Regions from separate parts of the Lentibacillus songyuanensis genome, predicted to be linked through region 1. Evidence: predicted binding sites of a transcription regulator. Region 1 holds the regulator's gene; each other region holds the start of a gene.
What was found. The regulator Rex, encoded in region 1, represses fermentation and respiration genes when NADH is low (regulators of the CRP and FNR family bind a similar motif). The targets are predictions, from matches to a motif close to TTGTGAAATATTTCACAA.

Region 1 (7,592 bases):
GTACCATCACCGGCAACATCATTTGTTTTAGATGCTACTTCAGATACAAGCTGTGCACCCATGTTCTCAAAGTGATCTTCCAATTCGATTTCCTTCGCGATCGTTACACCATCATTGGTGATTAATGGGGAACCGAATTTTTTATCTAAAACAACGTTACGACCTTTTGGCCCTAATGTTACCTTAACTGCGTCTGCTAATGTATCAACACCGCGAAGCATTGCACGGCGAGCGTCTTCTGAAAATTTAATTTCCTTAGCCATCTTTAAATGCCCTCCTTAAATTTGTATACGATAAATTTTTAGCCAATAACAGCTAAAATGTCACTTTCGCGAAGAATTAAGTATTCAGTGCCTTCATATTTCACTTCCGTACCTGCAAATTTAGAGAAAATAACCAAATTACCTTCTGCCACTTCAAGGGCTACTTTTTCCCCATTATCGGTTACACGTCCGGAACCGACAGCAACAACTTTCCCTTCTTGTGGTTTTTCCTTAGCAGAGTCTGGAAGTACGATACCGCTTGCAGTTTTTTCTTCTTGTTCAACAAGCTCGATTACAACACGATCTCCTAGTGGTTTGATCAATGTAGACAACCTCCTTAATTCGATTCTATAATGTATTTTTGATTTATTAGCACTCATTGATGGTGAGTGCTAATTCCACTTAATATAATAAATAATACAGCAAAAAAATGCAAGCATTGTCTACTTTTTTTTCACTTCCTTTGATTGACAAAAATCGACACAAGCGACAGTATCATTACTACCAAAGAGAAAAATATGCTAAGATATGGAATAGGTCTTTGAAAATACCGCTAATAGATACCTTAATCAACGCATACACTATTATGATCTCACTACATACAAAAGGAGTCGTTTTATTTTGACGAGAAGATATTGGTACGTCATTCTAACCTATATTGTCATGCAATTTTCGGTTATCATTGCTGTCCCACTCATACACGCCCTTACCCCCTTTAGCAAAATAAACATATCGATTTACTGGACAATCTTCAGCTTTATCGTAGGGCTTGTGGTTACCTTATTGTTAATGAAACCCGCTATGCAAGCAAGTCAAGACCGCAACACAACCGATTGGGGAACCACCATCGCCTGGATAGTTGCTGGTATTGTGTTAGCCTACATTTCTCAATACATTGCAACACTGATCGAAATGAATGTGTTTGGGATTACTGTTGACTCCAAAAACACGGATCAGATCATCACAATATCACGTTCTTATCCTTTATTTGTTATCATCCCAGCATTGATTGCACCCATTCTGGAAGAGATTATTTTTCGGAAAATCATTTTCGGCTGGTTCTATAAACGGATGAACTTCTTTTTCGCCGCTTTATTATCTGCCTTAATATTTGCGATCATTCATCAGGAACCGGAACATATTCTTGTTTATGCCTCCATGGGTTTTGTATTTGCGTTTGTCTATGTAAAAACCAAGCGGATTATCGCACCCATCCTGATACATATGACACTCAACACCGTTTCCGTCATGATTCAGCTTCTGTTCTCACCGGAAGAACTTGAAAAAATGATGGAGCAAGTCGATAAAGCCCAAATGATTCTTATCGGCATGCATTAAACACTGTAACAAACCTACCTGAAAAAGCTTTATGTTTGGAGGATATTATGCAACCATCACCGAAAGTAATGTCCATTATTTACTTTTTAATGGGACTTTTATTCACGTATATTGCAACATTAACAGCTAACGATACCATTTGGAATACTTCCACAATCATACTGGCAATCATTGCTACCCTCCAATTTGGTGTCTCCATACGCTTAATGCTGATTCATTTTCGGCTTACACGTAAAAACAAGAAGGGGTGATTATTCTCCCTTCTTGTTTTTTAAAGCTTATAATTCCGCCTTATACACAACATATTTTAATACATCGGCAAATCTTTGTGTTAACGCTTGATGCTGAAACCAAATTTCATATAACACAGGATCAAGTGGTTCGGATAAGTCTATTTCCTGGTCAAAAACCGCATCGGCCTGAAAAGACTCCTCATTTACCGCTTCAGCAACCGTATGTTCCTTGACGATAGCCACAGTGTGAAATCCGGCCGTTTTAAACAGCTGCATCCATTCCGCTTGTCCCGGGACCTCTCGTATACCATATAATGATTGGAATTCATCGATTTCTTCCTTAGCAAAAGGGAAGCCTGCAGTCATTTCCAGATCAAGGAGAATACCGCCCTTACGCAAAAGGCGGGCGTATTCGTTCACCGTCTTTCGAATAGTGGTGAAGACGGTTACCGACTCCACGACAATGAAATCAAACGATCCTGTTTCTAAATCCATTGCTTCTACATTTCCCTCCAGCAAATCGACCTGGTTCTTTTGATTGCTAAACCGTTCTCGTGCCTTCTCAACCATCATGGGATGCTGATCGATAGCTGTTACATGACAACCATATGTGTTTACTAAATAAGCTGCCGTTTGCCCCGTCCCGCAACCTGCATCAAGAATATGGTCCGTTGGTTTAATAGGAAGATCCCGTAAGATTTCTTTCGTAACTGCCAAGCCACCCGGATGCGCCCCGCCCACCCCGAGATACGCCAGTAAATCATGATAGGTGTAGCTTTCCATTGTTTCACTTCCCGTTCCTGTTTTTTAAGCAATATTGAGCTTTTTGTCCAATCAGAAGGGGGATAACTGCATAAGGTAATATTACAGCAGTGGAATGCTTCGTTTTTTCACCTTTGTTGTAGATACACACAATCATATAAATCAATATTGTTCATGAAAGGAGTAAATTCAAAGATGCCTGTAAATCCTTATTACCATCAATGCATGCGATGTGTTGGTAGACCTGTTCAAATCAGAACAAGGGATGGCCGGATACATCGTGGGGTAATTGATCGTGTCAATAATACCCATGTATACCTGCGTCCAATGGGAAATAGAAATCTTGGTGGATTCGGCTACGGATATGGTGGATGGGGTTGGGGTGGCGGCTGGGGCGGCTTCGGCCTTGGTTTTGCCTCGGGAATCGCCCTTACCGCCATCGCAGCATTTAGCCCTTTATTCTTCTGGTAATCCTATTCGTTTAAATTCCTCTTTCCTTTCGCCCACAAAATGTTATCAAAAAGTCTGCTATGCTACAATGGCGGACTTTTTGATCTTACCTTGAAAAATCCGACATCTCAAGAATGGTTTCCGCTGGTACATCCAATGTTGACTTTATCGTTCTTTCGGTGTTTTTCATATACGACGACACCATATGATATCCCGCATTATAGCCAGCCCATTTTGGAATAAAGCCATTTCCATACAACAATTCAACATGTCGACGCTGTGTTTTTTTCACGGATAGATTTGATTTCAACCACTTCTCCCAGTGTCGTTGAGCCGTACTAGATGAATAAATGGTTGCCCAACGAGCAATATGCTCCTGCCCTAGCCGCTCCTGAACAGCCATTTCGGCTAAGCCCTCCAGGACAATGGAATCCAGTATATCGACCTTTGAATCCCGCTTATTCAAATATTGGAGCCGGCATACGTGATTGTATTCATGTGTCAGCAGTTTCTCCAACTCTACTTTTTTATTGTGTCGGGTAATGAATAAAAAAACCTTATCTTCGTAGGATAAACCAGATAATCCATTAAAATCAGTCTGGAGACTCCGGTTTTGTTCATCAGAGGGGAAAATAAACACGGGTACATCTGGACCGTCCCAATCTTTACGGAGCTTGGCAAGCAACGTCTTTATCGTGTCCCAACACTTATTTTCAACCAATGATTGGATAATTGCTTTATCATTTGAACTTGGCGAAAAGAGGCCGTTTACCAATAGATGCATATGAATCTCTGCCGCTGTTGCAGGTTGGAAATAGGAGATAAGTCGTTTACTGATTTGCTCCTGCTGAATTTTTCTGATCTTTGCTCGTGATGTTTCCTTCTCCTTCTTCGTGAGATATTCTTCAAGCCACTTCCCCGTCTGCACAACTGCCATTTCCAATCAAATCCTTTTCCCATCTTTATCTTGCTGTCCCCATGTATAAACTGTTTCAACAAAAGATGACTAATATACTGTATGATACATAACCTAATTTGTTCATTTTATCCCCAAAAAAAAGACTAACGCGATGTTCATCGTTAGTCCAAAGGGTAATGCTTTAAAAAATACACAAGGGATTGCAGTTCAACAGCCAAATCAATGTGGTGCACCCGAATACTCTCTGGAACCGTAATCCTCGCCGGGGTAAAGTTAAGAATCCCGGCAATTCCCTGTTCCACAAGTCGTTCGGTGATTCCGTCCGCTTCACTGGCTGGAACGGTTAAGATGGCAACCTTGACGTCATTTAGCTTGTCCTCCAGTTCATCAATATGATAAACAGGCACCCCGCCAACGTCTGTTCCTACTTTGCTTGCATTCGTGTCAAACGCCATGACGATTTTCGTATTATTGTTTTTCATAAAGTTATAATGTAAAAATGCCGTCCCGAGGTTGCCGACACCAATTAACGCAACCTTGGTCATCTCATCCTGATCCAACGTTTTCCGAAAGAACCCAAGCAAATATTCGACATTGTAACCATATCCCTTTTTACCCAATGCCCCAAAATAACTGAAATCCCGTCGAATCGTTGCGGAATCAACCTTGACCGCATCGCTTAATTCCTTCGATGAAACCCGTGTTTTCCCTTGATGATGTAAATTATTTAAAAATCGATAATATAACGGTAGTCGTTTTGCTGTTGCTTGTGGAATTTTATGCTGTTCCATCTTACTCTCCTTCCCGTTCGCGATAGTAATCCCCAGATTTCCCGCCTTTTTTCTCTAAAAGACAAGTTTCCCCGATGATCATTCCCTTATCAATCGCTTTGCACATATCATAAATCGTTAATGCAGTTGCAGAAGCGGCAGTTAGTGCCTCCATTTCTACACCTGTACTTCCTTTTGTTTTCACAAATACTTTAATACATAATTCAAACCTGCCCCCATCCATATGCCAATCAAACGTAATATCAATTCCTTTTAATGGCAATGGGTGACACATAGGGATCCAGTCTGACGTTTTCTTAGCAGCCATGATTCCAGCCACTTGTGCTACCGCCAGCACATCCCCCTTCTCTATTTGATTATCGTTGATTTTTTGATAAATTTCTTCTGAGACCTTTACACTAGACGCTGCAATAGCTGTCCGTTCTGTTTCAGCCTTTTCACTTATATCAACCATTCGGGCGCGACCTTGTTGATTAAAGTGGGTGAAATCTGCCATTTGCTCAACCCCATTTCACTATTCGTTGCCTACATCTCTTAGTTTATCAGAAAAGAATCAATAAGTCGTGATTAAATTCACAAAGATTTTAAAAGCAGAAGTGCCCGGTTAAAGGAGAGATTTAACCATCCCCCTTTCTAACATGCCAATAATACGATACACTATTGTGGATGAGGTGAACGAAATGATTATCATGCAGTTAAATGACATCTCCAAATCCTTTGGTGCGGAGCAAATTTTATCTAATATAAAGCTGGAAATACAAGACAAAGACCGAATTGCGATTGTTGGGAGGAACGGCGCAGGAAAGTCAACACTATTGAAAATTATGGCTGGAGAGCTCTCGTATGATGATGGAGAAATACACAAACCGAAAGATCTTTCCATTGGCTACCTGTCACAGCATACTGGACTGGAGTCCGATAAAACAATATGGGAGGAAATGCTTACGGTTTTTCAGCATTTAATGGAACAGGAAAAACAGTTACGGCGTATGGAAGAGCAAATGGCAAACGCAGCCTCCATGTCAACGAAAGAATATGACCAGCTGTTGAAAGAATACGATAACAAACAACAGGCATTTGAAGCTGGTGGCGGATATCGCTATGAAACAGATATTAAATCCGTACTGGCTGGTCTCCATTTTCTCGATTATGATGATGCAACACCGATTAATGAATTAAGTGGAGGCCAGAAAACACGTCTGGCATTGGGGAAATTGCTTTTAATGAAACCAGAATTGTTGATCCTGGATGAGCCAACCAACCATCTCGACATTGATACACTGGCATGGCTGGAAAATTATTTGACCAATTATCCCGGAGCAGTAACCATCGTTTCCCATGACCGATATTTCCTGGATAAAACCGTTACGATCGTTTACGAAATCTCCTATCACCGAACCAAAAAATATCATGGGACCTACAGCAAATTTCTTGAACAAAAAGCTTTAAATTTTGAACAAGAGATGAAGGAATTTGAAAAACAACAGACCGAAATCAAGCGAATGGAGTCTTTTATCCAAAAAAATATTGTCCGGGCTTCCACCACAAAACGCGCACAATCACGCAGGAAGCAGTTAGAGAAGATGGAAAAAATGGACAAACCCGCTGGTGATGAATCCTCCGCAAATTTCTCATTTACCATCACTCGCCGAAGTGGAAATGACGTACTAAAGCTGGACGATGTTTCTTTTCGCTATGAAGATGAGCAGCGAGCGTTATTCTCACATGTGAATCTTTGCGTCAACCGGGGAGACCGTGTTGCGCTGGTCGGTCCAAATGGTGTAGGGAAAACTACCCTGCTTAAAACCATACTCGGCACATATAAGCCAAACCACGGAACCATTCAAATTGGCACCGGCGTACAAATTGGCTATTATGATCAGGAACAGACCAACGTAACACCAACAAAAACCATACTCCAGGAGCTATGGGACGAACATCCTAGCGTAAACGAGCGAGACATTCGTACTGTTCTAGGAAACTTCCTATTTTCCGGGGATGACGTGTTAAAACAGGTACATTCCTTAAGCGGTGGCGAAAAAGCGAGGCTTTCGCTGGCAAAACTCATGATGCAGCAAGCAAACCTGTTAGTCCTTGATGAACCAACAAACCATCTGGATATTGATAGCAAAGAAGTGCTGGAGGCAGCATTAATCGATTTCCCCGGAACGATTATATTTGTGTCCCATGACCGCTATTTCATCAATAGAATTACCGATCAGGTTGTCGAGATGCAACGGGATGGTGCTACCGTTTATTTAGGGGATTACGACTATTACATCGAGAAAAAACAGGAAGAGGCAGAACGTGAACGCTTACGTCAAACCGATGAAGTCGTTCAAACAGGAAAGGAAAAAGCGTCCACAACCTATCAACAGGAAAAAAAGCGACTGAGTGAACAAAGAAAGACCGAACGCAGGATAACAGAATTGGAAACAACGATTGAACAACTGGAAGAAGATCTGGTTAATTTGGAACATCAAATGACCGAACCGGAAATTTACCAGGATCATGAAAAAGCATTAGATTTAACGAAACAAACGAGTGCGCTCAAGGAAAGGATGGAGCAGTTGATGGAAGAATGGACGGATCTACAGGAGGATTAAAGAAAATAGGCACCAGGATCTAATGTTTACCTGGTGCTTTTTTCATCGTCTAGGAAATTAGAGGAAATTATAAATTTTTATGGCTGTGGATAACTATTCATAGATAGACGGCCTCGCCCAGCTCCAAGCGTCAAAAACTAGGAGATTTCTCGTCGTGTCCTGTGATAAGTCAACATCGGTTCAGGGGACAAAAGGAAGGCCGACTAAGAATGGGCTGTCGCTCAGGCTCA
Region 2 (7,592 bases), on a different contig from region 1:
GGGAAATTGCTCTACTAAATTATTATTTTGATCCAAAAAATAAGTAAACGTGGAATGAATAATATCGCCTGTTCCTGGATCTCGGTATAAGAAGCCAAGGGCATCGGCAACTTTTTTCGTATCTTCGTCCGTACCTCGTAAAAAGGTCCAGCCATCATTCTCTGAGGTAACCTCGAAATTACTGGCATAGTTTTTTAATTTTTGTTTTGTATCATGTTTGGGATCGATCGTTATCGTAATAAATTCCACTTCATCCCCAAAAACACCCTGTTTCATTAGCTTTTGCCGAAGTTTAGACATTTCCAATGTAGTCGTAGGGCAGACATCCGGACAATTTGTATAAATAAATTCGATGAGGCGTACCTTTTTTGGCATATCAGCAAATGAATAGTCATTGGCAAATGCTGTTTCCATGACAACTTCAGATGGTAATTCAGCATTTCCTGGCCGAATGACCTTCAAGTAAAAAATCCCTGCTGAGATACCGATAACTAACAACACTGCAAATGTAATATATAACTTTTTCAAGCATCTTCCCTCCAATACACAGAAAGAGGGGGAAGACCTCTTTCCTGTGTTGTTTACCCGTTACCAGAACTTATACCCTGGTGATCCGGGTGGTGCATTCTGAATAATATCAATGAATGGTATCGTGTATGCAAAGAGAATCAATGCAGCTGTCACGCCAATCCATAGTTTCCAATTTTCCAGAATTTTAGGGGTTGGGCCGGCAATGTCGGCTACTGTACCAACTGGAAACTCTTCCTCACCTTTTGGTGCAAAGAAGGCCAGATTGATGAAAATAACAAGCATAATCACCATTCCAATAAATAAAATCGAACCGCCGACTGCTTGGGCAATCTGATACGCACCAAATCCCGCTGTATCTGCATTACCAGCGTATTCAGAATAAGCGGATCGCCGTGGCCCGCCTAATAAGCCTTCCCAATGCATCGCACCAGACATAATAGCCATACCTACTGACCAGACGATCGTTTGAATAATTCCCCAACGATTCATACGCGCTGTTAATTTCCGACCTGTTATCGATGGAATCAGCCAATATGCGATTCCAAAGAATGTCAGGATAACCGATGTTGCTGCTGTTAAATGGAAGTGTCCAGTGACCCAAATCGTGTTATGAATAACTTGGTTCATTTGATTGGATGCGTTAATAATACCTCCTGTACCAGCAGGGATAAACCATACCATGCCAATGAACGGAGCCAAAAATCGAACATCTTTCCAAGGCATTTTCTTGAGCCAGCCAAACATTCCTTTTGCCCCTAATTCCCGACCTCTCATTTCAAAGGAAGCAAAGAGGGAGAAGGCAGTCATTAGTGATGGAATGACGACCAGGAATGTTAAGACAACCTGCAAGTATTTCCAGAATGGATCGATTCCAGGCTCTGTTAGCTGATGGTGAAATCCAACTGGAATAGAGAACAATAACAATAAAATAAACGATAAACGTGCTAAGGAATCAGAAAAAATCTTTCCACCAATAATTTTTGGTATAATGGCATACCAACACATATATGCAGGCAGCAGCCAGAAATAAACAAGTGGATGACCAAAATACCAGAACAGGGTACGGCTGACTAACACATCAATCGTGTCGGTTAGACCTAGTGACCATGGAATAAATTGAATGAGTGCTGTTGCAGCAACTCCAAGTGTTGCAATTTGCCATAGCAGCATGGTGATGACACCCATGTAACTAAGTAACGGTGTTCGCTGACCACGATTTTCTTTTCTCCATCGCGCATGACGGTGGAAGATCACAAACCCTTCCAGCCAACTGCCGACAATCACTAGCACCAGGCCAATGTAAAATGCCGGATGTGCTTTCAATGGTGCATAAAACGTATAAAGCACGGAAGCCTCATTTAACAATATAACGGTGGCTGTACAGGCAACACCAATAACCATCAAGCTGAAGCCAATCCAAGCCAATTTTCGTTCTCCGGTACTATACGCACCAGCCGTTTTACTCTGTGCGGCGATTACAAATCCCACGATAAAAAAGGTAGTTAATACAAGTCCTAAAACAACCCCGTGCAATGTAAGTATTTGATAATATCCAATTCCGGCTGGTAAGGTTACTTTTCCCGAGCGGACAAGCGTTTGTAATAATCCAGCTGTTGCACCAAGCAATAATGCTGTGAACGCGACAATCATATGGGCCATCGTTAACCTTGCATCAGCAGTTGCGATGCTTCTCAATGACTTTTTCATCATTCCATCACCTCTATCGTTGCAGTCATATAATGGTGTCCTGTTCCACAATATTCATTACATAATAATGTATATTTTCCAGGTTTATCGAATGTATTGGTGTACGTACTGATATATCCAGGTTCGAGCATCATGTTTACGTTCGTACCAACTAATTCAAACCCATGCACCACATCTTTGGTGGTGGCGTTAAAGTGAACAGTTGCCCCTTTTGGAATTTGTACGAGCTTTTCATTATTTCCTACATCATAATTAAAAGCGGACGCTACAATTGTAAGCTCGTATTCGTTATCACCTAATTGTTTCAACCCTGGGTTATCAAATGGTGCTTGTTCATCGACTTTTTCCGGGTCAAGGGTGACAGCACAGCTTGGTGGTTGATTCCCTAAATAGAATGCACTAATCCCTATAATAACAAGAAAAATGAGTAATGTAGCGGTTCCAGATAATAGCCAAATCTTTTCATACTTGTGCATATGCATGTTTGTTGTCGTCTCCTTTCTACTTTAACGGGATAAAAACAGGATCCATACTCCAACCCAAGATACGATAATAAAAGCGCCCAATAACATTACCGAAGCAAATGTACCTTTAAGTGAGCTGTTTTGTTTGGATTCAAGCTTCTCCACGCTCTTTTGCTGGAGCTGATGATTTGCCATCGCCAATCCTCTCCTTTCAAGCATGATGTCGTTCGATACCATTATTCTTACGCAATTCGAATGTTCCGGCTGTGATAAACATCACAATTAGGTCGATCGTCATAAATTCGACAAACATTTATCCTGAAAACGTGATTTTGAACAAACATTTTTCATAATTTCAATGAAACGGCACATCCTATCCATAATGGATATCGCATTAACTTCGACGTTATTGTCGAAAAACTACTTCATTACGTTCTGATATCCGATGAAACGATCAAGAGAGCCTGTTCAGGCAGAAATGTAAAGGTGATAGAATGACGTATATTTGTTCGGCCGGCATTGGTGTTCCCGATTATGAAATTAGCCAGCAGGAAATTAAGGAACTAGTTAAAGGGTTATTTCCATATACAGAACGGCAATTAAATCGATTACTTCCTGTCTTTGACCATGCCGCAATCGAGAAACGGCAATTCGTTGTCCCAATGAATTGGTTTCAACAGGCACACACCTTTCAGGAAAAAAACAAATTATATCAAACGTACGCCATCCATTATGCATTACAGGCAATGGATGATTGTTTAACAAATAAGCGATTTGTTAAACAAACAATCCCTTTTGACGCAATTGATATGATTATTTTTATTTCCAGTACTGGTATTGCAACGCCATCACTTGATGCGCATTTGCTGAATCAGCGACCATTTCGTGAAGATGTCGAACGCATGCCGTTATGGGGATTAGGATGTGCTGGGGGAGCTATTGGATTATCCCGGGCATATGATTACCTGACTGCTCACCCCAAAAAGACTGTTCTCATTGTCGGAGCAGAGTTATGCAGCCTCACCTTTCAAAAGGAAGACCATAAAAAGAGCAACTTGATTGGTAGTGCTTTATTTGGTGATGGAGTTGGGGCAATCTTTTTATGCGGGAATCAATCAGCCTATCGAGCAAACCGGACAAAAGTATTGCCAAAAATCGTTCAGACAAGTTCTTTTACCAAGAAAGACAGTCTTGGAGTAATGGGGTGGGATATTACCAATAATGGGATGGAGGTCATCTTTTCAAAAAGTATCCCAAATTTGGTGCAGACACTCTGGAAAGATCATATCGATGCATTTTTTAAAAAACTAGGCACAACCGAAGCCGGGATTCACTCGTTCATTGTCCATCCTGGCGGCAAAAAGGTATTAGCGGCCATGGAGGAGACAGGAAACATTTCTGTTAAAAAGTTGGCGCATTCATACAACGTCTTACGAAATCATGGAAACATTTCCTCCGCGACCATTTTCTACGTTTTAAACGAATGGATGAACGAGCAATTTTCAGGAAATGAACAAAGCATTGTGTCCGCCTTGGGACCCGGTTTTAGTTCAGAATTATTATTATTGGAGTGGGGCATATGACATTATGGATGGGTATTTTAGTTGGCGCAATCATATGTCAACGGTTTGTCGAGCTTTACATCGCAAAGAGGAATGAAAAATGGATGATAGAACGTGGCGGGATTGAACAAGGTAAAAAACATTATAAATGGTTTATCATGCTTCATGTACTATTTTTTTTAGCTGTCATTGTGGAAGCAACTGCCAATCCAGCTGAGAGGCAATTAAATTACTTCCTGTTTGCGGTTTTTATCGCAACACAAATTGGCAGAGTATGGTGTATTCATACGCTTGGAAAGTTCTGGAATACAAAAATCATCGTTTTGCCGCGAGTTGCACTAATTAAAAAGGGACCTTATAAATATATGAAACACCCGAATTATCTCATCGTGCTGATCGAGCTATTTGTCATTCCATTGTTACTTGGAGCATATTTCTCCGCGATCCTGTTCCCGATGCTGCATCTTGGTCTGCTTCGATTGCGTATTCCGCGAGAAGAGCGGGCATTAACAAAAGCAACGTAAAAAAATGAGCTTTTATCCCGCCTTTACGGGCCTGCACGATGCAGGCCATGCCGATGTTGGCACAGGACGTACCGAATCTTAGTCGGCGTTCCTTTAACCGGGCGCTTGCGCCTTTGTTCCTCTACAGTGGGGGAGAAAGGGGAACCCCTACTGAATGAAGTTTCACTTTATTCAGTGAGATTCTACTGCCTGTTAAGGCGGGATAAAAGCGTATATCTATTCCATGAAAAGACACAAATAGAGCGGTAATCTAGTGGATTACCGCTCCAGTTATATTTAAATTATTTCTTCACGACGTTCGCTGCTTGCGGGCCACGTTCACCTTCAACAATTTCAAACGACACTTCTTGTCCCTCTTCAAGTGTTTTGAATCCTTCTTCTTGAATAGCGGAATAATGTACAAATACATCGTTTCCATCTTCAATTTGAATGAAGCCATAACCCTTCTCAGCGTTGAACCATTTTACTACTCCGTTTTCCATTGTATTTCGTCCTCCCTAAAACTTTCACGAGAAAAGCATGCATATACATCCTCTAACACGTGGTAATAATACAAAGCTCAGTATAGAAAAGGCAGCCCTATAGAAGCGTAGGATCATAATTGCATCCACTTCTATAGAAGCTGCCTGTCATTCATGATTCCATACATCTTCTTTGCTTGAGTAAATAATAGCTCATTTTACTTACTCAGTCAAGGATTAGGCAATAAAATTCAATGTTTTTTCGAAACTTTTCGGCTATATTTTTCAAACATTTCACGATATAATGGAGACACTTAAAAAACGACAGCTCACATAAAGGCGGAAGGGATGTCATAAACATGAAAACTGATATTGAAATTGCCCAGGAAGCAACGTTAAAAACGATCGCAGAAATCGCTCAACGTCTTGAACTTACAACAGATGATTGGGAACCATATGGACATACGAAAGCGAAACTGTCGGATAACCTGCTTCAAAAGCTGGACAAAAATCCGGATGGGAAAGTCATTTTAGTTACGTCCATTAATCCAACACAAGCAGGTGAAGGAAAATCCACGGTAACAGTTGGTTTAGGACAAGCATTAGATAAGATTGGAAAAAAAGCGATCATTGCTCTGCGTGAACCTTCCCTGGGACCGGTTATGGGAATGAAAGGCGGAGCTGCTGGCGGTGGCTATTCTCAGGTGCTTCCGATGGAAGATATTAATTTACATTTTACTGGCGATTTGCACGCGATTACCAGTGCGAATAATGCATTAGCAGCGTTAATCGATAACCATATTCAACGAGGAAATGCCTTACAAATTGATCCGCGCCGTATCGAATGGAAACGGGTCATCGACATGAATGATCGTGTGCTTAGACAAATTGTCGTTGGGCTTGGCGGTCCAAAACAAGGTATACCAAGAGAGGACGGTTTTACAATAACCGTAGCATCAGAAATAATGGCTGTTCTCTGTTTAGCAACAGGGTTAGATGATCTAAAGGAACGATTGTCCCGCATTGTTATTGGCTATACGTATGAGGAACAGCCAGTAACCGTGAAGGATTTAAAAGTCGAAGGTGCTCTGACATTATTATTAAAAGATGCAATTAAACCAAATCTTGTTCAGACAACTGAAAATACCCCAGCCATCATTCATGGTGGTCCTTTTGCCAATATTGCTCATGGGTGTAATAGTATCATGGCAACCAAAACAGCGGCAAAATTGGCCGATTATGTGGTAACGGAAGCCGGATTCGGGGCTGATCTTGGCGCGGAGAAATTTCTCGATATAAAAACAAGGGCAGGGGACTTTGAACCAAGTGCTGTTGTAATTGTAGCAACAGTCCGGGCATTAAAAATGCATGGTGGCCTGGCAAAAGATCAGTTAACCGAAGAGAATGTAGAAGCATTAAAATGGGGAATGACAAACCTCAAAAAGCACATCGAAACCATTGAACAGTTTGGTTTGCCATATGTGATTGCTATTAATAAGTTTCCAACAGACACAAAAAAGGAAACCGATTTTATTAAGACATGGTGCAATGAATTAGGGGTTGATGTTGCCTTAACCGATGTGTGGGCAAATGGTGGGGATGGTGGAATCGATTTAGCAGAAAAGATTGTTCGAAAAGCAAATGAACCTTCTCGTCATTTCCAACGGATTTATGAACTGGAGGAATCATTAACAAGCAAAATACAAAAAATTGCTCAGACTGTTTATGGTGCCGAAGCTATTGAATTGTCGCCTAAAGCAAGCCAGCAGTTACAGTTTTATGAACAACAGGGATGGAATAACTTAGCAATTTGTATGGCCAAAACGCAATATTCGTTATCCGATGACCCCACAAAGCTGGGAAGGCCGACTGGATTCACCCTCTCCATCCGTGAAACACACGCATCGGTTGGCGCAGGTTTTATCGTGGTGTTGACCGGATCGATGATGACGATGCCAGGTTTACCAGCACAACCGGCTGCACTAAACATGGATGTAACTGCTGATGGAAGGATTACGGGGTTATTTTAATGAAATCAGACGAACAGCTGACTAAAATCATGCATTACGTACAGCCGCTTTTTCAGGATGATCCAACGGGACATGATTTTACGCATATGAAACGTGTTGCAAGACTTGCATCTACCATTGCTGCGAAAGAGAACGCAGATATTTTTATTTGTGAAGCAGCAGCCTGGCTACACGATGTTGGGGATCATAAATTATTTACGGATACAGAAGATGTATTAACGGAAACGATTGTTTTCTTACAATCGATCGGAATTACCGATAACCACTTGGATCAGATCAGGGTCGCGATTAAAGATGTTTCGTTTAGTAAAGG
Region 3 (7,592 bases), on a different contig from region 1:
GACCTTGCCCCATTGTAAAGAAGTGGTGGGTCCAAACCAGGAATGAAAAGAACGAGATGATCACGATGGAAGCAACCATTGATTTATATCCGAATAAATTACGTCTGGAAAATGTCGAGATTACTTCACTATACACACCGAATGCCGGCAGAATTAGAATATATACTTCCGGGTGTCCCCAAATCCAGAACAGGTTGGCCCAGAGCATATCCATACCGCCATTCGTCGTGGTAAAGAAGTTTGCCCCGAATAACCGGTCCATCGTCCCTAATAGTAGTGTAATCGTTAATACTGGAAAGGCAAACACGACAATCAAGTTAGTAATAAACGCGGTCCAGGTAAACATTGGCATTTTCATTAATTTCATACCAGGTGCACGCATTTTTAAAATGGTTGTGATAAAGTTAATCCCGGAAATTAACGTTCCGATTCCGGCAATTTGAATCGACAGCATATAATAGTTGGTTCCTACTGATTGACTAAAGTCATTGCCAGCAAGCGGGAAATATGATGTCCAGCCTGCATCTGGCGAACCTCCGACCACGAATGAAATATTAAATAACATCGCACCCATGAAATATAGCCAAAAACTAAGGGCGTTTAATCGTGGAAACGCAACATCCCGGGCACCAATTTGTAATGGAACGACAAAGTTCATTAATGCATAGATAAACGGCATCGCCATAAAGATGATCATGACAACTCCGTGGGTGGTAAACACTTCATTGTAATGCTGGGCTTCCAAAAAAGTATTATCCGGCACAGCAGTTTGTGCACGCATCATAATGGCGTCGACCCCACCGCGGAAAAGCATGAGTAAAGCGGAGATTAAATACATAATTCCAATTCGCTTGTGATCCACTGTTGTCAGCCATTCACGCCATAAATAACCCCATTTTTTAAAGAAGGTCAAACCAGCGATAATCGCAATCACTGTTAGCCCAATAGCAACCATCGATGCATAAATAAGGGGATCTGCATGTGGGATGGCAAATCGATCAAAGTAATTCATACGTTTTCTCCTTTCAAAAGTCGTTACAAACGCTCAACCGGGTATCTCAATGATGGTGATGTTTGGAATCATCCATTTTGTCTTTTTTATCCATGTGGCTTGTATCAGATCCATGCTGATGACCACCATGATGACCCTCTGGTGGCGGCAGGAATGATAAGTGTGTACCACGAAACGTCTTTTGACCAAGGTGACCAGGCTCTAGTAATTTATCAAATTCAGTTTCTGTAAGAGGTTTTGCGGTCTTTTGCACATCTTCTACCCATTCATCAAATTTCTGTTGTGGCATTGCTTTCACCTGAAACATGTTTTCCGCGAATCCTTCTCCGCTAAAGTTAGCATTTCGTCCCATATATTCACCCGGTTCGTCAGCAGCTAAGTGTAATGTCGTCACCATGTCAGACATCGCATATTTTTGTCCGCCGAGCTGTGGAATCCAAAAACTAGTGATCGGTCCGTACGAATACAGTTTAAATTCGATAGGACGATCGGTTGGGATGTACAAGTAATTCAATGTCTCAATATCTTCTTCCGGATAACTGAAGTGCCATTTCCAGTTCGAACTGGATGCATAAATCGTCATTGGTTCCTGATCGTCATATCCGGTTGGAGTTGCTTCCACCTGATACGTCGATTTGACGGTCACAACGGAAAGAATCACAATAATGATCACCGGAATAGCGACGATGATGGATTCAAGCCATTTACTTCCTTCGATATGTGGTGGTTCATAATCATCTGGTTGTTTGGATGCACGATATTTGATAACAACAAAAACTAACAGGCTAAATACCGCGATGACAATGATGGCCATTGTTGCAATCGAGATCCAAATAACATTGGTGGTTGTCTCCGCTTGTGGTCCTTTGGGATTTAACACCATAATCGGCTCACAACCGGCAAGCGTAACAAGTGTAATGATCAGCGAACTTAAAAAAGCCCATTTTATTTTCAATGAAAGTGCCCCTTTCCTTGTGATGTAGCAGTTTTAATCATGTAATTAAGTGATCTATGTCACTGTCTTTCTACTAATATTAATGCCAGATAAGAGGATAAAGGGCAATAACATGTGACATTTGTCACAAAGTATTCAATAATATATGTCACAAATTGTTCATGAATCATTACTTGTGAACAATTTGTGGCAAAAAAGAGAAGAGAGTGAGATGTATTAATGTGATTTATTGAGCATGTATATGCGCGAGGGATAACAAGAAGGGGTTGCTGAAAAAGCGAATAGCTGTTACAGTTTTTAAAAATCGCTGTTAAAATGTGTACAAAGCCGCCGGTAAACGTATGAATGACAAATAGGTAAAGTATAATTTACTACATTCAGTTAGTTAAAGATAGCTGTTATTCAGTAATCTTGGACAGGCGTCATGTCCCACCATTAAAAAGATGGTGGGACAGCGGAACGACCCCTCCGTATCAGCTATATCGCCCAGTCCCCATTACGAAAAATAGGAACAGCTGTCCCATCTTCCTTTATGCCATCAATATCCATTTTGTTGGAACCAATCATGAAGTCAACGTGGGTTGTTGATACATTCATGCCATGTTCCTGTAATTCTTCCTCACTCATTTTTGTGCCACCTTCTATGCACGTTGGATAGGCAGCGCCAATTGCCAGGTGATTCGATGCATTTTCGTCAAACAGTGTTTCAAAGAAGGTAATGCCTGATTGTGAAATTGGCGATGGATCCGGAACTAAAGCGACTTCACCAAGACCTGTTGCTCCTTCATTATCCTCCACTAATTTTTTGATTGCTTTATCGCCTTTTTCGGCGGAAATAGCGGTAATCTTTCCATCTTTAAAATGTACCTTGATACCTTCGATTAACGTGCCGGCATAGCTTAGCGGTTTGGTGCTGACAACAACCCCATCCATTCGGCGGGTATCAGGCGCGGTGAACACTTCTTCCGTTGGCATGTTAGCGATAAATTCCTCGCCCTTTGGATTGAAGCTTTCCGCACTCATCCAAATATGGTTCTTAGGCAGGCCAAGTTTTAAATCGGTGCCAGGAGCAGTGTAGTTTAATGCATCAAATTGATAGTTATTCAATATGGTTGCTTTTTCCTTGAGTGTTTCTTTATGTTCATCCCAGACAGCAACTGGGTCATCATGATAAATGCGACATGTTTTAAAGATTTCATCCCATAATGCATCAACCTGTTCCTCAGATGTTTTTAAATCCGGGAAGACAGCTTTGGCCCAATCCACACCAGCTGCAGCAGCTACAGTCCATTTTAAGTCATCATTTTGTGTGGCCACGCGCTGGGCTTTGAATGCTTTTCCGGCGACTTTCTGATAGGCAGCCACTTTATCGGGATCCACTTCATTTAATAAGTTCGGGTCATTGGATAAAATAGAAAGCCGACAAACACGATGGTTCAATACATGGTCTTCGGATTCGTCAATCGCATATTTTGGGATATCAGTCAGTAATTCTTCGGACTGATTCATGTAATGTTCTTTCGTAATCGCGTCATCCGACCATTTTACGATGACTTTATCAGCGCCAAGCGCATAAGCTTCTTTCGTGACCAAACGGGCTAATGGTGCCTGTTCTACGGCGATGGTCATTTTCACCCAATCACCAGGTTGAACGTTAAGTCCTTTTGCAACTAATAGTTTTGCATATTTTTGCAGGTTCGCTTGATAGTTGTCTAGCATGTATGTACCTCCTAAATTCTCTTAGTCATTTTAGTATAGTGAAGCAAGGGTGTGAATGCAAATAAATGGAAAAGCTGAGTACGCCAAAAGTAACCGTGACGATGTTTGCTCTAGAAACGCTTGAACAATATGTACTACTGTATGAATTTGGTTTAAATAATCATAAAATTTGACTGTTTCTCAACCAAGATGCAACGTCTCATGATATACTTACTGAAAATTAGAGGGGGATAACAATGGGGAAATCCATTCGCGACGGACAGCTTAGAGCTGATATACGAATGGGACGAATCGGGCTTTTGGGGTCATGTAGAAAAATAAGGCGTTATCCCTTGTGTCAAACCACTTTTAATGAAAGGAAGTGAATCCTAAATGACACTTCAACAGTTAAAATACGTAATTGAAGTAGCGAGAAGCCGTTCGATTAATAAGGCAGCACAGAACCTGTTCATTAGTCAGCCAAGTCTTTCGAATTCATTAAAAGAGCTCGAGAAAGAAATGGGGATTACGATTTTTTTACGGACAAACAAGGGAATTCGGATCACGCTGGAGGGGACGGAGTTTCTAGGGTATGCAAGACAGGTGGTGGAGCAATCAGAGCTTCTGGAAAACCGCTATTCCAACACACCAGCACCACAGCAGCATTTCGCTGTGTCGGCTCAGCACTATGCATTTGCAGTAAGTGCTTTTGTACGGCTGTTAACGGAGTACGACCGGGAAGAATATGAGTTTACGTTGCGGGAGACGAGGACATATGAAATCATTGATGATGTGAAAAATTTACGGAGTGAAATTGGTATTTTATATGTCAATGCGTTTAATAGGAAGGTGATTCACAAGTTCCTGCGAGAAGGAAATTTAGCATTTCATGAGTTGTTTGAAGCAAATCCGCATGTGTTTATTAGTGCAAATAATCCACTAGCCGCTAGAGATTCTGTAACATTATCTGACTTGCTTCCTTTTCCATATCTTTCATATGAGCAAGGTGATTATAATTCGTTCTACTTTTCAGAAGAGATTCTCAGTACCCTGTCCAGACCAAAGAATATTCGGGTGAGTGACCGTGCTACGTTGTTTAATTTACTTATCGGTTTAAATGGTTATACCATTTCCACGGGTGTGATTAGCCATAAATTAAACAGCAAAGATATTATTGCTGTTCCTTTGGAAGTGGATGAACGGATTACAGTTGGATATATCACCCATAAGCACATTACAAACAGTCAGCTTGCTACTATTTATATTGAGTATTTAAAAGAATCCATTGAAGAGGGATTGCGTCAGTTATAGTTTAAGACTATAGCAAGACATAGGTTTTAGGTGTTACATTATAGGAAACGTTTCATGCTACACTTTCCTTACAGAATCAAAGAAAAAGGAGAGGGTAAACATGGGAGTAGAACTAAAAGTGGGAAACCGTACAAATGCACCATTTCGATTTGACAATGTAGGGAGCTTTTTACGTCCGGAAAAGTTAAAAAAAGCACGGGTTGCCTTTGCTGAGGGGACACTTACTGAAAGTGAATTGAAAAAGGTGGAAGATGTATGTATTGCTGATTTAATTCAAAAACAAAAAGAAGTGGGACTGCAAGGAATTACTGACGGAGAGTTCCGCCGTTCGTGGTGGCATTTAGATTTTATGTGGGGGCTAAACGGTGTAAAAAAGGAAATAATTGATCAAGGCTATATTTTCAATGGAGAAGAAACGCGGCCAGAAACAGCTTGTTTGACTGGTAAGATTAGTGGGGAAAGCCATCCATTTATCGAACATTTTGCCTTTGTGCAGCAATATGCAACAGATGAAATAGTGGCACGACAAACCATTCCAGCGCCAGCACAGTTTTTAGCGGAATTACAGCGTCCCCAGAATAAAGAAACAACCGAACACGTTTATCCAGATATCAATGATTTAGTTGCAGATATTGCCAAGGCATACCAAACTGTGATCCGTGATTTATACGAGGCTGGCTGCCGAAATGTTCAACTAGATGATTGTACGTGGGGGATGCTGGTTGACACAAATTCCAGTACAGCACAGCAAATCCAAGCAGACGCAGAAGGAATGGGAGAGCTCTATTTACGTGTCAATAATTTAGCTATTGACAATCTGCCGGAGGATTTAGTTGTCAATACGCATGTTTGCCGCGGAAACTATCATTCTACTTGGGCTTCATCTGGTGGATATGACCCGATCGCCCATCTCTTATTTGAAAAAGAAAACGTTACTGCGTACTATTTAGAATTTGATACCGACCGCGCTGGTGATTTTTCACCATTACAACATGTGAGTGATGATAAGCTAGTTGTTCTTGGCCTTTTCTCATCAAAAACGGGAGAATTGGAGGATAAAGCGGCTATCAAAGCTCGGATTGAAGAGGCAGCAAAATATGTTAATCTAAGCCGACTCTGCATCAGCCCGCAATGTGGCTTTGCATCGACGGAAGAAGGGAATATTTTAACGGAAGAACAGCAGTGGGATAAGCTGCGGTTGATTAAAGAAATAGCGGATGAGGTTTGGGGATGAGTGTATTGCAAAAGAGGGGAATCCTGGTGATTTCGCTCTTTTTTGTTTTGTTGGGGTGAACGGTCATCAGTGTTTCGACTAGATATAATAATTTATATGTTATAATACACTTGGAATGATAGTTATTCGGAATTATTTAGATTATTGCCTAACCTTATGAGGTGAGATGAATGTTTGAACAAATCGATGTAAAAAAAGCGCATCTTGATGCAAAACGACCTTTTCCAACCCATACATTAAGAAGTTTACATGAAAAGTTATTGCTTGAGTGGACATATAACTCCAACGCAATAGAGGGAAACACATTAAGCCTAAAGGAAACAAAAGTCGTGCTAGAAGGTATCACAATTGGCGGCAAAACAATGCGTGAACATTTAGAAGTTATTAATCATCGTGACGCCATTACGTATGTAGAAGAAATTGTTCAACATAAGGAAACTCTGTCGGAATGGCAGATCAAGAACCTGCATCGATTGATTTTAAAAGGGATAGATGATGCGTATGCTGGTGTTTATCGCGATCAGCAAGTCTTCATTTCAGGTGCTAAACATATACCGCCAGCCCCATTTTTTATCGCGGAGCAAATGGAGAAATTAATGAATTGGTATGAACAAGAAACGCAACAAATGCATCCGGTTACTTGCGGGGCAATGCTACATGCAATTTTTGTAGGCATTCACCCTTTTATGGACGGAAATGGCCGGGTATCTCGTTTATTACTGAATCTGGAACTTATGAAAAATGGCTTTCCTCCTGTTGTTATTAAAGTGGAAAATCGATTAAATTATTATGAAGCATTGGATAAGGCGCATACGCAAAAAGATTATGATGACTTTATTCGGTTAGTTGCGATGGAAGTGGAAGATTCATTAGATTTATATTTACATGCAATCAATTGAACAGGCTACGGTGGTGAAAACGGATAGAAATGGGAGCTAGCAGGCCTTGTTTAGGAGAGCGGGAGAATTAGAAGGTTAGCGTTTCCCGGTCTAATCTATAAACGGTGTCTTTCATACGAACAGGAATCTAGACAAAGCGCATTCTATTCATTTACGATACATATATAGCACTACAATAATTAAGCTAAATAGTCATATTCTGAAAGGGTGGTTAGATTGAAAATTCTTGTAGTTGGAGCTAATGGTCAAATTGGGAAACATCTAGTTTCATTGATTCAGGATCGTGACAATCTTCATGCGAAGGCAATGATTCGTAAGCAAGAACAAGCCTCCTTTTTTGAAAAATTGGGAGCGGGGACGGTAGTAGCCGATTTAGAGCAGGATGTCGAAACCATTGCAAAAGCTGCCAAGGGAGTTGATGCAGTCGTATTTACAGCCGGTTCCGGTGGACATACAGGTAAAGACAAAACCATCATGGTGGAT
Region 4 (7,592 bases), on a different contig from region 1:
AAAAGCACACGTCGCCTATGACGTGTGCTTTTATAAAAGGAGAGATCCCCCCTATGATCACAAAAAGGCCACAGACATGTGTGACCTTCTTGTTAAACAGATTTCGATTATGTACTACTAATCAGATACTGCCACCGTTTGAGGTCACACCATGGATATTGTTTTGTTTCAACTGCTGTTGCTGCTGTTGTCGCTGGATTATTTTTTGCATGGTCGTAACCTCCTCTCACTTTTTGATTCCTAATAATTATAGTATTACTAAAATTTAAAGTCAATCCTTTTTTTGGTTACTTCTTTAAAATAGACTAAATGTACGTAAAATACAAAAATCGTAAACAGGCTAATGTCAATCATCTTGTGTCAACCGTAGAACTTGCATCCGCGGTTGGTCAAATTCAAGGACACACACCAGAGAAAGATATTAATCCACTAAAAAAGAAGAAAATCACAACAGGTGATCTTCTTCCTTTTTTTGTTAATTTATCGCCGTTTGATCCTTTTTATTCCATCCAAGCTGCACCATTTTCTCAACTTGTTCGGTCGGCACGTGTGTCTCCTGAACAATCTGCTCGATGGATACATGAGGATGCTTGGTAATGAAATGTCTAACTTTGTCACTGGCTTTGAGGCATGCTGGACACATCATAAATGGGCTGGATTCCATTGGCAATTCACACAATCGGCACGTTCTCGCAAATACATCCATTCAATCACCCCTTATGCCTTTAACCTTATTATAGAGCAATCGGCAAAATTCAACAATGTGATTATGGGATTTTTTGCAAAAATGAGTCTTTTGGCGCTGTTTTGCACGTTTTATTTTTTACTTTTTCACCTCAGAAATGTCACTCATCATGCCAACATAATATTGCGGCTGACCTTTACTATTATTCAGCTGGCTGATGATTAGCCATTCGGGATAGATTTCCCCATTTTTTCGTTTGTTCCAGATTTCCCCTTCCCAATAGCCTTTCTCTCCAATAATCTTCCACATTGATTCATAAAAAGTCGTATCATGTTCACCAGATTTCAACACACTTGGCGTTTCCCCTTTTACTTCTTCTTCGGTAAATCCGGTTATTCGTGTGAAAGCCGGGTTCACATTACGGATAACACCATGCCTGTTAGTCACCATGATGCCTTCCGCAGTTCCTTCGATGATTCGCCGTTCGATATTCAAACGATCCTGATAATACATATAAATAACAAGGACAAAGCTTACCAGCGCAAATTCAGACAATGCCATAAAACCAATGGCATAATGTCCAGTTAAATTAAATACCGTTGTTAGGACAATCGGTGGAAAAAAGCCGCCGAGCCCCCCCATTGCTGAAACAATTCCATTGACAATTCCGGCCTGTCCAGCGAAATGCAGTGGGACAAGTTTAAATATCGTACCGTTGCCAATACCAACAAAAATAGCCACAGAAAGTGTACCAAACGTATAAATACCGATGGTTGGCGAAAATGACAGGATAACCCCGGAAATACTCGTTCCCAGAAAGATAATCATCAAAATAAAATAGGGATTAAATTTGTCTGCCAGCCAGCCTCCCAATGGACGCACCACTGTCGCTAACACAATAAATCCGGCGGTTCGGAGTCCAGCATCAACCGGATCAAGTGTGAAATGGGAAACTAAAAAGTTGGGTAAATATACGGTAAAGGCAACAAAAGCACCAAATGTAATAAAGTAGAAAAAGCTCAGAAACCATAATGTTTGATTACGGTAAACGCTTTTGATTTGCCCTACCATAGAAACTCTAACCTTTACTTCTTTACGATCACCCATAATAAAGTTAATCACGATAAATACTAATAACAAAATCAAATAAAAACGAACGGTACTTTCCCAGCCAATCGATCCAGCCAGGATAGGAGCAAAGAATGTACTGATTGCTGTTCCAGCGTTCCCTACCGCATAAATTCCATTGACCAATCCATGTTTTTCTTTTGGATAATACTTTGGCAGCGAGGTTACCCCAATCGAGAAGGTCGCACCCCCAACCCCTAAGAATAACCCACTAATAATTAAATCAGCATAAGAAGTCGCAATACTCATGTAAAATACCGGAAAAAGAAGTACAATAAAACTAATCATAAAGATTGTCCGGGCACCGAAGCGATTTGTATAGAACCCTAACGGAACCCTAAGCAACGAACCAAGAATAACCGGAATCGCCGTAACGAGTGACATTTGACTGGCGGTTAGCTGAATATCCTCATTTATAATTGGCATCAACGAAGAAATGAGTACCCACACCATAAACCCTACAACAAGACTGAGCGATTGCAGTGATAGTTGTACATTTGGTCTATTCATATCAATCATCCTTTCTACTTTTAGCTTGTTGCCATGTGTTGATCTTGATTTATCTACTTTCATTATATCAGCTTATGGCATAAAGGTTGGGTCATCTGTGAAAAATGTCACAATCTTGTCGTGAACTTTATGACACCTTTTTGACAGTCATCTATATCACGTTTGAAATCGGTTTATTAAATTTTTTAGAGCGTTTCATATTTATCATCCTAACAGGGTATATTAAGCAAAATCAATTTTTCCAAGGTGCGTTATGAAACTATTCACTTTCATTTTCATTTTCGCTATTATTATCATTTTTGTTAGACCTGCTAATTCAAAAACCAAAAAATTAGATTCTGCAATCTTAACGACTACATGAAATCTTGTAAATAGTACCAGCAAAGGAGACTAATACCACAATTGTCGAATGTTATTTTATTTCTGTTTTATAGTTTACATCCATATTTTTAGGGAAAAAGAAAAAGTACCTATAAACAACAGGCGGTGGCATAATGTCGTATGAGATGGTGAAACAGTGTATGGACCGTTTATTGATGAATAATAACAATCTTACGCTTCGTAAATACCCAGCATTCCCTTATGGACAACAATTAATCGATGATGAAGGTGACTATATTGTATTTTTCTACCATATCGATCGGGACAAAGTAATGTATTTTTTTAAAGGGGCAAAGGATTATTGGTTCCATATTGAAAATTGACAACTTCGGGGACAGTCCCCAATGACATAAACCCTTGAAATAGCGTATCGCAGTCCACTAAGTCATCAATCGCATCAACAGTAAGCACATTTTCCTCAATATATTGCAATGGATCCATCTGATCATCTCGTAGCTGTGTGAGACCGGTTTTCTTCAAATCGACTAATAATTACTCCAAAAATGACTCCTGATTAATTGTTTCGTTGACCAACCCATCCGTAAAGAATATCCCTACTTTTAACGTTCCATTCTTGCCTACCAGCATTTCCCGATAAACAATATCATCACTATTTCCGGTAGTTTCCATGATTTTTTGTTTGCTCTCATCCAAAGACGATGAAAGCCGTCTTTGATTTATTCCGTTTAGCTTTCTCCCCTTGTTCATCTTGCCCAGACGCAGAGCGTTTGGAATGATATGATATTTTTTTAGTTGCATTTTTTTCGGTTTCATCGTGTGATCGCCCCACTACTTTTAAAATTCCCTTTCTTCTTAAGGTGTATATTTTCCATTTGTTGCATTAATATGTAATAACTTGATGAATAAATGGGTTTTTAACTGTTCTTTGCAAATTACAACTTTAAAAGCACAATCCAGAAAATGGATTGTGCCCATTTACAAGGTTTGTTTATATTTCTTCGGAAAGAATAGAGGTAATCACATGCAGCGAATCCCACTCACCACCGGAAATGGCGATAATCTTGTACTTTTCGGGGAAAAGTTTCTCCCTGATTTCTTCAACCGAAAGACCATGCTGGTGCAGATGCTTTACCTCCCCGCTCAGATTTTCCAGATATTCCAGTTTTTGTTTGATCATCTTTCGTCCTTCCGGTACATACCCTGCGTGACAACAAAACATTGCTCCAAAATCATAGGTGAGCAGCTTTTTAATCGAATCCATTGTTGTCGGAATCGATTCACTACCCATAATCACTTTTGTTTTTGGGTTAACATACAGATCACCAGCGAACATAATTCCCGCTTCCTGATTGTATAACGCGTTATGATCAGACGCGTGTCCAGGTGTATAAATCACCTGCCACTCCTTGCTACGTGACCGGACTGTGTCGCCCATTGGTATGGCGTGGAATTTTTCCCGTTTCCCCCAAATGAACTGACGGTATTCAGGGTAGGGATAGGATTTAGCGCAAATATCAATGCCCTTGGGATGGAGATAAATGGGAACATCCCGGTTTTCCTGAATCCATGGTGCCGTTCCCGTGTGATCCTCATGGCTGTGTGTTAGGGTGACAAGGTCAAATGCATGCTTATCATAAAATGGGATCAGTTCTTCCACCAGTCGCTTAGGGCCAGTATCCACTAGCATGCCATCAGTTAGAAAAACGTAAACTCTATTTATTTTTTTGCCCTCCATGATGATATCCAGCTTGACGCAAGTAACATCCTCTTCCTCTGTTATGTGAATCATATATGTATACACCCCCCTGATTTACTATTTCATATTTTAACATAACTTTGATTTCACCACTATCAGTTAGGTCCAATCATGCAGCCTTTTATCACGTTTCAACCTGATGAAATCACGTATAAATCCGTAAAATAACTACAAAATAACACTGGACTTTGCAAAATTTATGGAGAGGAATGTTTTGATGGTTAATCAACCAAAAATGAGTGCAGCAGAGCTTGGAGCATTGTGGATGACATATCAGAAAAAAACAATGATATTACGGTTCTTGGAGTATTTCATCGAAAAAGCGGATGATCAAAAGGCAAAAGATCTAATGGAAAGCTTATGGGACGAAATAAATCCCATGGTCATCGAACTTAGGAGCATGTTGGAAAACGACGGGGCAGCATGTCCAACAGGATTTACCAAAGAAGATGTCAATCTGAATACACCACAGCTTTATGATAATGGGTTTGACATCATGTTCTGCAGGATTTTAAAGGAAATCAGCATGGGAATGTACGTGCTTCATATGACGACAGCATACCGGGAAGACATTGTACAGTTTTATAAACAGCTTACAAGTATCACACAAGCCTATTATCATCACTTTACCCAATATCTCCTTGATAATGGATTCCTTCCCCGGCCAAATTTTACCGTGATGCCTGTATCTACCGATTATATTACGAATAAAGATTATGTAAAAGGAACGAATCTTTTTGGTGAAAAACGGGTGTTAAATACGGTTGAATTTGGCATACTTTACCATACCGTGGAAACAAATATTACGGGTATGCAACTGATGGCGGGCTTTGCACAAACTGCCAAAGATGCCGACGTAAGAAAATATTTTACAAAAGGCCGGGAGCTTTCTAAGGAAATTGTAAATGAAACCGGTGAAATCCTGCTTAAGAATAATATTCAAGCTCCCGCAACACCAGGCGGCACAGTAACAAGTTCCACTGAGGCGCCATTTTCCAATAAGCTAATGATGTTTTGCAATTACCAGTTGGGTGGGTTTAGCATGGGTGGTCAAGGTTTTAGTGCAGCATTTATTTTGCGAAATGATGTGACAAGACATACTATCACATTTGCGAAAGATATCTTTGAATACACCATGGAAGGTACGAAATTAATGATGGAAAAAGGATGGTTGGAAGAGCCACCGAAAATGGATGTTTGAAACCTAAGGGACAGGTCTAGATTTTTAAAATCGATCTGTCCTTTTTAGATATATTACCTTGACTATCATAGTAATATGCTATATATTATACACAAGGAGGTGAGGATGTGGTTCAAGCAAAACTATCCTCTGACCTACTTCGTGGGCATGCGGATACGATGATTTTAAAACTTTTATTAAACGGCGATAAATATGGCTATGAAATTAGTAAACTAATCTTGATGAGTTCAGGAGGGCAATATGAATTAAAAGAAGCAACCATGTATTCCAGTTTAAAACGGCTTGAAAAGGAAGGAAGCATTCAATCCTATTGGGGTGACGCTACCCAGGGCGGACGGAGAAAATATTATACGATTACCGCCGCCGGAGAAGAAACATATAAACAAAACAAACAAAACTGGGAGCAGGCAAAACAAATACTGGATCGTTTGTTGTAAGTAAAAAATTAAAAAAGAAAGGAAAATGATCAATGATTGACCAAATAAAAGCACATGTGCACAGCATTTTTGCACCGTATCAAAATGTAAAATCCGCCCAAGAGCTGGAAGAGGAGTTATCGGAAAATCTCAAAGAAAAATTTGATGACTACAAACGAAACGGATATCGTGATGAGGAAGCATACCAGTTTACCATTGATTCAATCGGTGACGTATCGGAGTTGGTCGAATCCATTAATTTGCAGCACAATGAGTTGGAACAGGCTGTACGCATGAATTATTCCCGTCAGCGTCTTCGTGATTCCGATTTCCGCTCGGTTTCGGTTCACGATGGGAAATTTAATGCCTGTGATTTAAAAAGTTCAGATTTTAGCCACGCTGATCTAACAGACAGTATTTTTAAAAGCAGCAACTTACACAATTGTATTTTCGAGGATGCTAATTTAACTGGAACGCTATTTAAAAGCACAAACCTAAAAGGAGCTACGTTTAATGGTTGCAAATATGACCGTGCATACTTCAAAAGCTGCAATTTAGACGGGTTAGTTTTTGATGGAGAGTATTTTAACGGAACCATTTTTGAAGGTTCCACACTGAAGAAAGCAACATTTCGTAATACCACCCTTATGAACACCCAATTCCGCTTGTCAGATATGAAAAAAACTGACTTCTCGGGAGCAAAGATGGATAAGTTAACCTATAACTTTTTAAATGGAGCTAAGGCGGATCTTAGTAACGTAACGATTATATAGAGGGAGGCATTATCATGAGTATCGCGACCGCTATTGTTGTTTCTACGGCAATTATTTGTGTGACCATATTTATCACAGGTGTTACGTTAAAAGGAATGAGTATGAGAGATTGATACCATAATAGCCAAGGTGATTTTTCGATAAACCTTGGCTATTTATCAGTGAACTTCCTTCCCAAAAAGAGTTCGCTACTGTTTTTCCTTATTGCCAATGAAACCCAAGTATGTTTTACATAGCCCAGCATTACATATCCCAACCTTCAGGGTTCTCATATTTTGCCTTGGTGGAATTTTACGTATTTGCGGGTCTTTAAGTGGTAATCTTGGTTTTCGGAAATATAAGAGGCGCAGCGATATCTTAAAATGCGGGGCAAGTAATTGTTATTTTCGGTGGCGAGAATTGTATTATTGAAAAAATCGTGTTGGGTTTATTATGGAAGGCGAACAAAGGAATGACAAACAGTTCCTTCATTTATCCTTTTTGGATAAAAAAAGGTTTTCTAGCCTGTGTCCTGTTCTAAAATAGAGAAATATCGAACATTCCCGTCAATAGGCAACATTTCGCAGTTTTTTCTCATGCTGATTGGATTTGCTAGCAAGATAATCGACCGTTTCCTGTGTTTCCGTGAATTCCGCACGCAATCCTTTAAATTTATCATCCATTCGATCCAAGCGTTGATCAACCTGGTCAAATCTCTGATTCATCTGTTGCCGCATGTCATTCATTTCTTGCTGCATTTCTTGCCTTATTTCATCTTTCATCTTGTCCATTCCTTCATGAA

Region 2: a site for Rex is predicted at 2,967-2,984, ahead of WMZ97_RS14930 (cytochrome c oxidase subunit 2A). Genes of this name have one in related genera too.
Region 3: a site for Rex is predicted at 2,080-2,097, ahead of qoxA (cytochrome aa3 quinol oxidase subunit II). Genes of this name have one in related genera too.
Region 4: a site for Rex is predicted at 2,419-2,436, ahead of WMZ97_RS10530 (nitrate/nitrite transporter). Genes of this name have one in related genera too.

Annotation. Positions count from the first base shown of each region.
Region 1 is NZ_JBCLVH010000017.1:4,368-11,959, reverse strand. Features, by position in the region: gene groL (chaperonin GroEL) at 1-263, opposite strand, end outside; gene groES (co-chaperone GroES) at 302-586, opposite strand; gene WMZ97_RS15365 (CPBP family intramembrane glutamic endopeptidase) at 885-1,601, shown strand; gene WMZ97_RS15360 (YdiK family protein) at 1,649-1,852, shown strand; gene WMZ97_RS15355 (class I SAM-dependent methyltransferase) at 1,880-2,617, opposite strand; gene WMZ97_RS15350 (hypothetical protein) at 2,792-3,067, shown strand; gene WMZ97_RS15345 (DUF2268 domain-containing protein) at 3,153-3,983, opposite strand; gene WMZ97_RS15340 (redox-sensing transcriptional repressor Rex) at 4,127-4,756, opposite strand; gene moaC (cyclic pyranopterin monophosphate synthase MoaC) at 4,758-5,252, opposite strand; gene WMZ97_RS15330 (ABC-F family ATP-binding cassette domain-containing protein) at 5,437-7,362, shown strand.
Region 2 is NZ_JBCLVH010000016.1:25,508-33,099, forward strand. Features, by position in the region: gene WMZ97_RS14915 (SCO family protein) at 1-528, opposite strand, end outside; gene WMZ97_RS14920 (b(o/a)3-type cytochrome-c oxidase subunit 1) at 589-2,241, opposite strand; gene WMZ97_RS14925 (cytochrome c oxidase subunit II) at 2,238-2,720, opposite strand; gene WMZ97_RS14930 (cytochrome c oxidase subunit 2A) at 2,745-2,897, opposite strand; gene WMZ97_RS14935 (type III polyketide synthase) at 3,197-4,285, shown strand; gene WMZ97_RS14940 (isoprenylcysteine carboxyl methyltransferase family protein) at 4,282-4,788, shown strand; gene WMZ97_RS14945 (cold-shock protein) at 5,070-5,270, opposite strand; gene WMZ97_RS14950 (formate--tetrahydrofolate ligase) at 5,609-7,279, shown strand; gene WMZ97_RS14955 (HD domain-containing protein) at 7,279-7,592, shown strand, end outside.
Region 3 is NZ_JBCLVH010000031.1:3,001-10,592, forward strand. Features, by position in the region: gene qoxB (cytochrome aa3 quinol oxidase subunit I) at 1-1,012, opposite strand, end outside; gene qoxA (cytochrome aa3 quinol oxidase subunit II) at 1,059-1,967, opposite strand; gene WMZ97_RS19890 (aminopeptidase) at 2,445-3,686, opposite strand; gene WMZ97_RS19895 (LysR family transcriptional regulator) at 4,059-4,976, shown strand; gene WMZ97_RS19900 (5-methyltetrahydropteroyltriglutamate--homocysteine S-methyltransferase) at 5,077-6,210, shown strand; gene WMZ97_RS19905 (Fic family protein) at 6,381-7,109, shown strand; gene WMZ97_RS19910 (SDR family oxidoreductase) at 7,326-7,592, shown strand, end outside.
Region 4 is NZ_JBCLVH010000009.1:107-7,698, forward strand. Features, by position in the region: gene WMZ97_RS10525 (hypothetical protein) at 476-706, opposite strand; gene WMZ97_RS10530 (nitrate/nitrite transporter) at 824-2,323, opposite strand; gene WMZ97_RS10535 (hypothetical protein) at 2,818-3,027, shown strand; gene WMZ97_RS10540 (hypothetical protein) at 3,197-3,478, opposite strand; gene WMZ97_RS10545 (MBL fold metallo-hydrolase) at 3,654-4,454, opposite strand; gene WMZ97_RS10550 (DUF3231 family protein) at 4,639-5,622, shown strand; gene WMZ97_RS10555 (PadR family transcriptional regulator) at 5,781-6,059, shown strand; gene WMZ97_RS10560 (pentapeptide repeat-containing protein) at 6,092-6,811, shown strand; gene WMZ97_RS10565 (hypothetical protein) at 7,357-7,592, opposite strand, start outside.